One region of the Pectobacterium artocarpous genome, then DNA from elsewhere that is predicted to be linked to it. Evidence: predicted binding sites of a transcription regulator. Region 1 holds the regulator's gene; each other region holds the start of a gene.

Evidence for each region. The regulator PurR, encoded in region 1, represses purine synthesis genes. The targets are predictions, from matches to a motif close to CANGCAAACGTTTGCNTG.
Region 2: the regulator PurR is predicted to act here: its motif matches at 2,107-2,124, upstream of pyrD (quinone-dependent dihydroorotate dehydrogenase).
Region 3: the regulator PurR is predicted to act here: its motif matches at 1,719-1,736, upstream of ACKQAD_RS01845 (nucleoside-specific channel-forming protein Tsx).
Region 4: the regulator PurR is predicted to act here: its motif matches at 1,397-1,414, upstream of cvpA (colicin V production protein).

The regions. Positions count from the first base shown of each region.
Region 1 is NZ_JBJXVK010000001.1:57,305-60,491, reverse strand. It holds gene ACKQAD_RS00270 (C40 family peptidase) at 1-610, shown strand, start outside; gene cydH (cytochrome bd-I oxidase subunit CydH) at 698-787, opposite strand; gene purR (HTH-type transcriptional repressor PurR) at 1,165-2,190, shown strand; gene cfa (cyclopropane fatty acyl phospholipid synthase) at 2,396-3,187, shown strand, end outside.
Region 2 is NZ_JBJXVK010000008.1:114,607-117,793, reverse strand. It holds gene ACKQAD_RS07340 (YcbX family protein) at 1-121, shown strand, start outside; gene ACKQAD_RS07335 (cell division protein ZapC) at 199-786, opposite strand; gene pyrD (quinone-dependent dihydroorotate dehydrogenase) at 987-1,997, opposite strand; gene pepN (aminopeptidase N) at 2,204-3,187, opposite strand, start outside.
Region 3 is NZ_JBJXVK010000002.1:174,495-177,681, forward strand. It holds gene nadC (carboxylating nicotinate-nucleotide diphosphorylase) at 1-587, opposite strand, end outside; gene ACKQAD_RS01845 (nucleoside-specific channel-forming protein Tsx) at 734-1,594, opposite strand; gene ampD (1,6-anhydro-N-acetylmuramyl-L-alanine amidase AmpD) at 2,022-2,594, shown strand; gene ampE (beta-lactamase regulator AmpE) at 2,594-3,187, shown strand, end outside.
Region 4 is NZ_JBJXVK010000004.1:82,332-85,518, forward strand. It holds gene purF (amidophosphoribosyltransferase) at 1-801, opposite strand, end outside; gene cvpA (colicin V production protein) at 823-1,323, opposite strand; gene dedD (cell division protein DedD) at 1,641-2,369, opposite strand; gene folC (bifunctional tetrahydrofolate synthase/dihydrofolate synthase) at 2,359-3,187, opposite strand, start outside.

The sequences.
Region 1 (3,187 bases):
AAAGCTGTCACGGACGCAAAGCAGCACACCCGCACTAGTGAAAAAAAACCTCAAAAAGCTGAAGCCTGAAAAACAGAAGCAGACAACCGCACAGGTCAGAGTCAAAACCGGGCTGAAGAAGACGGCGCTTAAGACAAAAGCGGAGAAAGATCCGGCCCCTAGAGAAAAAGGCATGGCGCTGAGTGCGGCGCATAAAAAGCGTTATCAGCATGCCAAAACGACAGCAATGAATAAGTTGATGAGCCAGATAGGCAAGCCTTACCACTGGGGTGGCTCATCTCCCTTTACCGGATTCGACTGTAGCGGACTGGTCTATTATGCGTACAAAGATGTCGTTAAGATCCAGATTCCACGTACCGCTAACGAAATGTATCATCTGCATGATGCCGCTCCGATTAAAAAGAGCGAGCTGGAAAGCGGCGATTTGGTCTTCTTCCGTATCAATAATCGCGGCGCAGCCGATCACGTCGGGGTTTATCTGGGAGAAGGGAAGTTTATCCAGTCGCCGCGTACAGGTTCAGATATTCGTATCAGCAAGTTGAGTGAAGATTATTGGCAGGAGCACTACGTTGGCGCGCGTCGCGTGGTAACACCACAGACGATTCGTTGAGAAACAGATTACATAAATCGATTCAGACACATTTTATGCAATATAAACGTGTCTGATATACCAAAACCACACAGAAGCATCGTTCGGTTAGTTCAGCACCGCAACAAAACTGAACACAATGATCATCGCCAGTGCGCCAACCGTTGTCAGCAAAGACATCTTTAGATCTGTATTCATAAACCACTCCTTATTAACGAACAAATTTTACCTGAAAGAGGAAACCGCCCTTTACAGCGAACCCATTCAGGCGCTTAAATCCACAAACAATAGGGTTATTACGATTCTTTCATAATTTCAGTGAAAAATCTCGGACGAATGCATCACTAATAGTATAAATTAGCCCTTTCACTTTCATGATAAATCGGACACAATCCGCTGTTTATGAAAGCGCTGCGTATCGGTCGAAAAACGTCAAGCCTGATCCCTTCGGTATAACATTCGGCATTCTCCTTCTGAAATCCTGTTTTTTAGCTTAGAAGAAGAACTTTAAACGCAGGCAAACGATTAACAATATACTTACGTCTGTAACAGGTAAGTTCAGGAGTCATTTTTAGATGGCAACGATTAAAGATGTGGCAAAACGTGCTGGCGTTTCCACCACAACCGTATCGCACGTGATCAATAAAACACGTTTCGTCGCCGAAGAGACTAAGGCAGCCGTCAGGGCGGCAATCAAAGAATTACACTATTCGCCCAGCGCCGTCGCCCGCAGCCTCAAAGTTAATCACACTAAATCAATCGGTTTGCTGGCCACATCCAGCGAAGCCCCCTATTTCGCCGAGATCATCGAAGCCGTCGAAAACAGCTGCTATGCCAAAGGCTACACGCTGGTGCTGTGTAATTCGCATAACGACATCGGTAAGCAGCGCGCTTATCTCTCCATGCTGGCGCAAAAACGCGTGGACGGTCTCCTGGTGATGTGCGCCGAATATCCACCAGAGCTGTTGGCGATGCTGGAAGATTACCGCAGCATTCCGATGGTCGTGATGGACTGGGGACAGATACACAGCGATTTTACCGATACGATTATCGATAACGCCTTTGAAGGCGGTTATATGGCAGGCCGCTACCTGATCGAACGCGGTCATCGGGATATCGGTGCCATCCCCGGCATTCAGGAACGCAACACCGGCAGCGGGCGCTACCTCGGCTTTTTAAAAGCCTTGAAGGAAGCAGACATTACTGTACGCGAAGAGTGGGTGGTTCAGGGCGATTTCGAGCCGGAATCCGGTTATAAAGCCATGCATCAGATTCTCGCGCAGAAACAGCGACCAACGGCCGTATTCTGCGGCGGCGATATCATGGCGATGGGCGCTATCTGTGCGGCAGACGAACTGGGTCTACGCGTGCCGCAGGATATTTCGGTGATCGGTTATGACAACGTGCGCCACGCGCGTTTCTTTACGCCGGCGCTGACCACCATTCATCAGCCCAAAGAGCGACTAGGTCAATCCGCCTTCGCGATGTTGCTGGATCGTATTACCAGTAAGCGGGAAGATGCGCACGTCATTGAAGTCCATCCGACGTTAATTGAGCGACGCTCTGTGGCAGACGGCCCTTACCTCGACTATCGCCGCTAAACGCGGCGACACGATACAGACAACTTTCTTATTCCAGCCAGTTCTCCTTTATGCTTCAGCCAATTTTCTTGTATGCTGGCTGAAGTCGTTCTAAATTAAATACCGCGTTTCATTTTCTCTGGTGACAACCGATACGTCGGCTGCGATAAGTGCTGTCCAGGTATGTTTTACGATACTTTTACACGTGAAAAGTTAAGGAGACATGATGGGTTTACCTTATACAGAAGAATGGGATAACGATATCGCTCCCTGGTTCCACATCGTGCAGGACATGTTGGATGCAGCGGATATCACCATAAACGGCCCTCGCCCTTTTGACATCCACGTAACCCATCCCGGCTTTTTTAAACGTATTCTGCGTGAAGGAGCGCTGGGATTGGGAGAAAGTTACATGGACGGATGGTGGGAATGTGAACGACTTGATATGTTTTCCCATCGCGTCCTGCGTGCGGGGCTGGAGGCGAAACTGCCCCGCCGTCTGCACGATCTTACGCGAGTAGCCCTTTCTCGTGTCATGAATCCGCAATCCCGCAGACGCGCTCAGATTGTTGGCAAAGCGCATTACGATTTAGGCAATGACCTCTTTACCCTGATACTGGATCCTTACATGCAATACTCCTGTGCTTACTGGAAACAAGCACAGACGCTGGAACAGGCACAGGAAGATAAACTCGCCATGATTTGCGAAAAGCTTCAGTTAAAATCGGGAATGACGTTGCTGGATATTGGCTGCGGCTGGGGAGGACTTGCAGAATTCGCAGCTCGCCACTACGGTGTGTCGGTTTATGGTGTCACCATTTCCAGAGAGCAGCAGATGCTGGCACAACAGCGTTGTCAGAATCTGAATGTCACGATTGATCTACAGGATTACCGCGATCTCGATCGGCAATTCGACCGCGTGGTGTCGGTAGGCATGTTTGAACACGTCGGGCCACGCAACTATGATCGCTATTTTCGCGTCGTACGGCGTAACCTAAAGCCTAACGGGCTGTTTCTG
Region 2 (3,187 bases), on a different contig from region 1:
TTGCTGTAAATTGACGTTAGTCAGCGGAGAGGTTTCCGCACTGAAGCAAAGCGCTATCAAAGGAAACGGCGAAATTCTTAGCTGTAGCTGTATTCCGCAGAGTGACCTTCATTTGCAATAGAAAAGCATCTGTACTGCAATAACCAAAGAAAAGCCAACGCACGTGCAGCTTGAAGTATGACGGGGATATGACGGGGTTTAGACGACCTTGGCATACTCAAATGCCGACGTCCCTTCACCCAATGTGGTTTCCCACTCAGCGCTATTCTGCACAGCGGCAGGCATTAACCTGTCGTGCATGATTTTTATGGCATCACCCAGCCCCATGGTCTTTCCATTTAATGACAACTGCTCTTGCGCCAGTAGGCAGAGACAGGCTTTATCTCCTGCTTCCGCCACCAGAAAACAGGCCGTTTCATGGGTTTCAGTGAGCTGCACCTGCACAATATCCCCCGCCTGCGGCGAATGGGTTACGGCATCCGGCTGTTGGATGAAGTGCCAGCTTTTCGGCATTAACGGCTTGAGGAATCGGGTCGCCACCAACGCGTTCAACACTAATTCGCCTTGGAGGTCACGGTGCAGCGCCGCTTTCTGGCATTTGTCGTTATAAGTAAAAAATAACGCGGCGTCGTCAACGCAGAAGGCACATTCATTGAAAGCATCCGGCGTTAACATTTTAGATGGAAAACGAGAACGGAATAACATGCCGTTAGCCAGATCCAACATCAGGCGATCGTGTTCGGTATCAAAATACCAGCGCCAGTTATCGTCAGGTTTTAACTTCATATTATTTACCCTTCGTCTTCACAGTAGAAATATCAGAAATGGCTGATTGTGTTTTCTTACACTTCATTAATCATTCATCATCATAAACGTTGCGGTAGAAAATCAAACATCGGTTGATAGATTATTTACGCAAACGAATAAAATATAGACTAGCTGGGGGGATAAATAAACCCCCAGTTTAAAATGAAAGGAATTTCGGATTAAATATGTGTAACGATATCTTTAATCAGACGAGGACCATGAAAAATAAAGCCCGAATATATCTGCACCAGCGACGCACCAGCCGTCATTTTTTCGCGGGCGGCGACCAAAGAATCAATTCCGCCAACGCCAATAATCGGTAAACGTCCCGCTAATTCCTGTGACAAACGGCGGATAATTTCCGTGCTGCTTGTCTGCAATGGACGCCCACTTAATCCCCCTGCCTGTCCGCAGTGATTTAATCCCTGAATCAGTTTTCTATCAAGCGTTGTATTCGTCGCAATCACACCGTCGATGTTATGACGAACCAGACTATCGGCAATTTGGATCAATTCTTCTTCGGAAAGATCCGGTGCGATCTTTACCGCCACAGGAACATACTTCTGATGTTTCTCTTTTAATTCCGACTGCTTGTTCTTTATCGCCAGCAAAAGATCGTCCAGAGCTTCACCATATTGCAGGCTTCGTAATCCCGGCGTATTGGGTGACGAAATATTGATCGCGATATAGCCAGCGTGGGCATAAACCTTATCCATGCAGATCAAATAATCGTCTTTACCTTGCTCAACTGGCGTATCTTTATTCTTGCCGATGTTGATCCCTAATACACCGCCAAAGCGCGTTTGCTTTACATTCTCAACCAGATAATCCACGCCTTTATTATTGAAACCCATCCGGTTGATCAACCCTTCCGCTTCCACTACGCGGAATAATCTTGGCTTATCATTACCGGATTGTGGGCGCGGCGTTACCGTCCCTACTTCAATAAAACCAAACCCCATTGCGCCTAATGCATCAATACATTCGCCGTCTTTATCTAATCCCGCCGCCAGACCGAGTGGGTTTTTAAAAGATAACCCCATACAGGTAACTGGTTTAGTCGGAACGGATTGACGGACGAGAAATTCAAAAGGCGTGTTGGTAATACGGCGTAATTGTTGGAAGGTCAGCTCATGCGCACGCTCTGGATCGAGCTGAAACAGGGCTTTTTTGATAACGGGATAGAACATATTGTCTCCTGAGATCCCTATCGCAAAGGTATCTTGCTTACGCTGAAAGTAAGCAATCGTGGATTACGGTTTAACTCACGGTCGGAGATGGTAGTGCCATCTTTGCGGAAAGTAAAACGTTTGCGGGACGTGGAAATCGTGATGCAGGAATAATCGCCACACGCGGCAGGATACCGCGTGTGGCTGTGCTCATCGTGTGACAGAACTTAGTCTTGCAATGCCTTACTGATCTTCTCGAACAGATCGCCAGACAGATTTTCCAGCGTCTTCAGTTGCTCCAGCGCCTGACGCATTTGCGCCTGACGTTTAGCATCATAGCGCTTCAGGCGGATCAACGGCTCGATCATGCGGGCCGCGACTTGCGAGTTGCGGGTGTTCAGATCGCTCAGAATCTCCGTCAGGAAGCGATAGCCGCTACCGTCTTCGGCATGGAAAGCCGACGGATTAGCGGCCGCAAATGCCCCCACCAGCGAGCGCAACCGGTTAGGGTTGTTCAGGCTGAATGAACGGTGTTGCAGCAACTCACGCACACGGGTCAGCACATCGGCTGCCGGGCTAGTAGCTTGTAACACAAACCATTTATCCATGACCAAACCATCCTGATGCCAGCGGTTATCAAACTGCGTCAGCAACTCATCACGCACCGGCAACTGCGCCTCAACCGCCGCCGACAGTGCCGCCAGAGAATCCGTCATGTTATCTGCCTGACGGAACTGCGCCTGCACCAGTTTATCCGCCTGCGCTGCATCGCTAAATGCCAGATAATGCAGGCAGACGTTGCGCAGCGCGCGTTTGCCCATATCCGCGTGCTCAATGCGATACTGGGGTGCCTGATTCGCGTGGTATACCGCCAGCCACTCATCCGCCATTTCTGTCGCCATCGTGCGCGTCATACTCTCGCGTACGGCAGCGATCGCCGTAGGATCGATGACGTCAAACAGCTCGGCAATCTCATTTTCACTTGGTAATGTCAGAATCTGAGAAGCCAGCATAGGATCCAGTATTTCATCCAACAGCACTCCACGGAAAGCATCGACCACATGCATCGGTACGGAAAGCGGTTGCTTCTGCTGATAGCGAGAAACGTTTAGACGGATGTAGTTAGCCAACAGGCTCTGTGCCGCATCCCAACGCGAGAACGCATTGCTCGCATGACGCATCAGGAACGTCAGCTGTTCATCGCTCCAGGC
Region 3 (3,187 bases), on a different contig from region 1:
TTGATGGAGCCAGCGGCGATGATGTGGTTTTCCTTGATCAGGAACGCATCGGATAGGCCGAGCCGATGGTTGTCGCCGCCGCCGCATGATACGGCGTATTTCAGCGCGGTGCGCAGCCCCGGCAGCGTCTTACGTGTATCCAGCAGCCGGGTGCGTGTTCCCTGCAATACGGCAGTATAGCGGTTGACTTCCGTTGCGACGCCAGACAGCGTTTGCAGGAAATTCAGCGCCGTGCGTTCTCCCGTCAGAAGCTGCTTGGCTGGCCCCGTGATGTCACATAGCGTTTGGTTGGGGACGATGGTGTCGCCATCGGCGACGTGCCAGACAATGGTTGTCGTATCGCCCAATTGAGAAAAGACTTCCTCAAGCCAGCGTGCACCGCAGAAGATACCCGCTTCACGCGTGATAATGCGTGCGCTGACGGTCTCGTTGTCGGGTAACAGAAGGGCGGTAATGTCTTGATTAGCATCGACGATGCCACCTAAATCTTCACGCAATGCCAGCTGCACGCTGGCGGGGATATCTTGTGCAATACGAGCGAGCAAGGCTTTTTGGCGTTGTTCCTGACTGTAGCGACGCGTTGACATGACAAAACTCCGAAGGGGGGATTCGGAGGTCTATGCTACCTTGTTTATATCAGGACATCCAGAATGAATAATTTTTAATATTCAATGTATTAATGTTATTTATCTTCCGGCGAACATCGCTGGTCGCCGGAAAGGGGCATGCGGTTTTAGAAGTTGTAACCGACGACCAGATAGTAACCCCAGCCGGTAGATTTCACTTCAAACGGACCTTTGCCGAAATTGAGTTCTGCGCCATCAGCCCATTGACCGCCGTTGTGGAAATAACGTGCGACGAAAGAGTAGTGCCAGTGGTCGTAGCCTAACGCCAGAATATGGCTGGAGGCGATGGAGTTGTTGGTACGGCTGGCATTCGATTTATCACGCAGCTCTGAACCAAAATCGAAATTGGTGAAGCTGATATATGAGACGTTGCCGCCCAGCAGAGAACCTAGTGGGTAAGAGTATTTCACTTTTACACGGTAGCCGTCCCACTCGTTTTCGTTAGCTGCACCATAGTTTTGCCATTGGTATTTGGCATAGCCGTTTAATGACAGAGACAGGTCGGTACCGGTATCAATATCGGTACCTAAGCCCATGTACCAGGTGCTCTGGCGCGAACCGCTGTTGCGACCCATATCGTAAATCACGTTATTGGCGAGATACCACTCTTTAAACGGACCAAAGCTCAGGTCAGCTCCCGTCAGTTTATCAATGGAGAAACGTGGTTCGATCTCGACAAACAGAGGTGAGCCTTTGTCCCAAATGCCACGGCTGTCGGGATCGCCACCAAAAAACTTAGGCGCATCGGCGTAGCCGTAGAAATCGAACCAGTCTTTACGCGCAAACGCTTCGTATTCCAGATAGGTCGTGCTGTTCAGTTGCGGTCCAAAACGTGTGTGGGCGCTGCCGACGACGTTAATGCTTTGGTGCCACCAGTCGGAGAGGTATTCGGCTTTATTGCTGTCGGCAAGGGCAGGCATTGAGCATGACAGTGCGAACAAGGCGCCTGCGGCGAAAGTTTTTTTCATCTTAAGTACCATAGTGTTAGACGTCATTTACGCCATGCGTAAAATCGTGGAATAAGTTTTGGCAATATCTAAAAAAATCAGAAGATAATTTTGTCATGCATTTTAAGTAAAAATAGATGCAATGCACGAAAACGATTGCCTTTTATTGTGTTATTACATTTTTAATGTGATTTTAATCACATTTTAGTATTGGGGATTTCATCTGGCTGAAAAGGGGATTAAGAGCAAGAGTGAACAGGAAAGCGGCGAGAACATCACAAAACAAACGGTAAAACCTATTGATACCCAGTTGAATAGATAGCATGACGTGAAACATGGTATCTTGGATACAAGGATTTTTGGCTACATGGTTTTTACGCCTTTTACTCCTGAAATTGATTTTTCGCCTGATTCAGCCGGCAAACGATACGATGCGAGGTTATCGCTGATGCTTTTGGAAAATGGCTGGTTATCCGACATTACACACACGCCTTCACCGCATTATGATGGCCGCCCGAATAATGAGGTGCCTTCCCTACTGGTGATCCACAATATTAGTCTGCCGCCCGGTGAGTTTGGCGGTCCCTATATTGACCAACTGTTTACGGCTACTTTGGATCCCTCGGTGCATCCCTATTTCGCCGATATTTCTCATTTACGCGTCGCGGCACACTGCCTGATTCGCCGTGACGGACAGATCACACAGTATGTGTCGTTCGATCAGCGCGCCTGGCATGCTGGTGTTTCGGCGTTTGAAGGTCGCGAACGCTGTAACGATTTCTCTATTGGCATTGAGTTGGAAGGGACGGATACGCTGCCTTTTACCATGGAGCAATATCACTCTCTGGTGGCGATTACACGTCTATTAATGCGGACTTATCCCATCACGTTATCGCGAATTACCGGACACAGCGACATTGCTCCGGGCCGTAAAACCGATCCCGGCCCGGCATTTGACTGGGACGGCTATCATCGTCAGCTACAAGAAAACTGGACAGAGAACAAAGGGAGCCTAGATTAATGACGCTGTTTACACTGTTGCTTACGCTGGCCTGGGAGCGCTTGTTCAAACAGGGGGAGCACTGGCAGATCGATCATCGGCTTGAGGTCGTATTCCGGCACGTTCCATCCCCGTCTTTATTTCAAACGCTGTTTCTGATGTTGTGCAGCATGGGCATCGTGGCTGGCCTGCTGTGGCTCACCAGCGGTATTCTGTTCGGCTTGATTTCTTTTCTGATGTGGATTGTTATCAGCCTGATGTGTGTTGGCGCGGGTGAAATTCGTCAGCACTATCGGCGCTATTTGCAGGCGGCGCAGCGCGGCGAGGCGGATGCCAGCCGGGAAATGGCGGCGGAACTGGCGTTGATTCACGGTCTGCCCGTTGGTACGGGGGAAAGCGAGCAGTTGAAAGAACTGCAAAATGCGCTGCTGTGGATAAATTTCCGCTTTTATTTGGCCCCGCTGTTCTGGTTCATCGCGGCTGGATCATTCGGGCCTATTGCGCTGATGGGGTATGCGTATTTACGCGCCAGACAGACCTGGCTTGCTCGCCATCACACCCCGTTGGAACGCGCGCAGTCTGGTGTGGATAGCTTGCTGCATTGGCTTGACTGG
Region 4 (3,187 bases), on a different contig from region 1:
AATGAAAGAGTCTGGGCGAGCGAAGTAGACGTATTCGAACAGGCATGGATTACTCTTTGGATTTTCCGCACACTGGCGGGTAAACAGCTGTCCTTTTTCCGTAATGTAGATCGCTTCTCCCGGCGCCACATCGCGTAAAAATTCAAAGCCCAGTGTATCCAGCGCGACGCTTTCTGACGCCACCATGTATTCGCTACGCCCATCTTCCAGATCGCGCTTACCAATCACCAGCGGACGAATCCCGTTAGGATCGCGAAAGGCCACCATACCGTGACCGATAATCATGCCAACACAGGCATAGGCACCGCGAATTTGCTGATGTGTCGCGGCAACGGCAGCAAAAATATTATCGGCTTCCAGCGGGTAATGTTGGAAACGGTCCAGTTCTCTGGCAAAGATATTCAGCAGAATTTCAGAATCAGACGTGGTGTTAACATGGCGGCGCTCCTGCTCGAACAGCTTCTTACGCAGTTCGTGGGCGTTAGTCAGGTTACCGTTGTGAGCCAACGTGATACCGAACGGAGAGTTGACATAGAAAGGCTGAGCTTCCGAGGCGCTGGAACTGCCCGCAGTTGGATAGCGCACGTGGCCAAGCCCCATGTTGCCCTGTAAGCGTTGCATGTGCCGCGCTTCAAACACATCTTTCACCAGGCCATTGGCCTTACGCAGGCGAAAACAATTAAAGGCATCGATGGTTACAATACCCGCTGCATCCTGCCCACGGTGTTGCAACACCGTTAACGCGTCATAAATCGACTGGTTGACCGGTGTAAAACCGGCGATACCGACAATACCGCACATGGTGTCTTTTCCTCATCAGCGCTACCGCAGCGGTAAATGCTGCGGCAAGAAACTTGACGTGCTTTGCAGGTAGTCAAAAAACCACCTGATAATATAACTGAACTGCGGGATTAACTGGGACTGCTTCCAGTCATCACTTTGTGAAAAACCGGTGAAAGTATCCAGAAAGAATAGCAGTGCGGAAACGATCAGCACCCCGCGCAGCGCACCAAAACAGATGCCCAGAACGCGATCGGTGCCGGATAATCCGGTACGTTCAACCAGCGAACTAATCGCATAGTTGACGATAGCCCCCACAATCAACGTTGCAACAAACAGAATGGCAATCGCAATACCGTTACGCACCAACTCATCATCAAAACGGGTGAAGTAGACCGCGAGGTAAGCGTAGTAGTGGCTGGCGACAAAAAAAGCACATCCCCAGGTTACTAACGACAGCGCTTCACGTACAAACCCCCGGATCAGGCTAACCAGAGCCGAAAATCCGATGATGCCGATAATGACGTAATCAACCCAAACCATGAACTATCCTAATAATGAACGATGCTACCGATAAGCCGCTACGTCATCCTGTTCGCGGCGCATTCTAACAGAAAAAGAAAACGTTTGCGTAGCGTATTTCCGCCGATTTCATCAATAGATAATCAGGCGAAAAAATCGACAACCCATCATGCCTGATTCTATTAATTGTCGGCATAACAAAATCAACAACAACCGTCTTAAAACAGGTTCGGGGCGAAGCATCACGCATGTGAACCCCATCCCCGCGGCCTGTTTCTGTCTATTTACGTGGCAGACGACAGACTAATCCACCTCGTTATTCTCACGTTCAACGACCGTTAACGAACGGAATGCGCACGCACCTGCCCACTTAACCCACTGAGCTGTTTCAACTCACCCAGCGAGGACTCCAGCTTCTGCCTCGAGGCATCTGGCCCCACGTAAATACGGGTGATTTGTCCTGAAACCGGCGTTGACGGAACGGTATACGCGCGATAACCAGAAAGACGCAATTTGGCGACAATTTCATTCACCTTATCCGCGTTTTTCAATGCACCAAGCTGCACAATATAGGCCTGTCCGACTGGCGCTTGCTGGGCCGGTTGGGTTTCAGGCTTCACTTCCGGTTTAGGCTCAGGCTTCGGTTTCACTTCTGGCTTCACCTCAGGTTTTGGTTGATGCTTCGGCACCACCGGCGCAGGGGGCTGAACCGGCGGACGCTCAACCACCACTGGCGGTGCTGTCATGGCCGGCACATTCGTCCCCGAATGAGAAGGTGAAGGCGTCTTCGTCGTCGTGGCAGGCGCGTTGTTTTCAGGTGCTTCTGCTTCCGCACTATTCTGCATCAACGCCTCCGCACCTTCAGGCGGCTGATTGGGCAACGACGGGTTCAGCGCAGGCAGTGGCTCCATCTCATTGCTATCACCCGGTTTAGGAATCAGCGGAATCGACGCAAACTCGTCCTCGTAATGCTTCTTCTTGCCGTCCAGCAGGCCGGGTAAGACGATCACGCCCAGCGCGACCAGAATAACCGTACCCACCAGGCGATTCTGAAATTTACTCGCCATTCGCCTTCTCCTCATCCAGCGCTTCCATCACATACGCTACCGTATGAAAAGATCCACACACAATGACGGTATCCTGCTCCGAGGCCTCGGACATCGCCTGCTGCCAGGCAGTCACGACATCAGGGAAAGATTGGCTGCGCGTCAAGTGCTCAGCAATCTGCTGCGCGGTGGCGCCGCGCGGCCCTTCCAGCGGCGCGCAATACCACTCATCCACCAACGGCGTTAAGTGAGCTAGCGTACCGGCAATATCTTTATCCGACAGCATGCCGATGACAGCACGCACTTTCCCTTTTGTTGGCAACGCGGATAAATGGTTTGCCAGATACGCTGCCGCATGGGGATTGTGTGCAACATCAAGAATCAATCGCGGTGATGCCTGCACCGTCTGAAAACGTCCCGGTAACGCCGCGTGCTGTAACCCCTGTCGAATCGCGTCTTCGCCCACATTGAGCGAAGAATAGTGCAGTGCAGCCAGCGCTGTGGCGGCATTGGCTAATGGAACATTGGGTAATGGCAGACGAGATAATTCACGCTGCTTATCCTGCCAGCTCCACGTCTCACGCTGAACGGAATATTCCCAGTCGCGACCCCGACGGCGCAACAGTGCTCCTTTCTCCGCGGCAACATCAGCAATCGTTCCCGGCATATCCGACTCACCGACAACGGCAGGTCTGCCTTGTCGAAATATCCCGGCTTTCTCACGGCCGATACTTTCGCGATCGCGGCCTAACCAGTCGGTATGGTCGATCGCAATGCTGGTGACGACGGAGACATTCGCATCCACAATATTGGTGGCATCCAGACGCCCGCCCAACCCT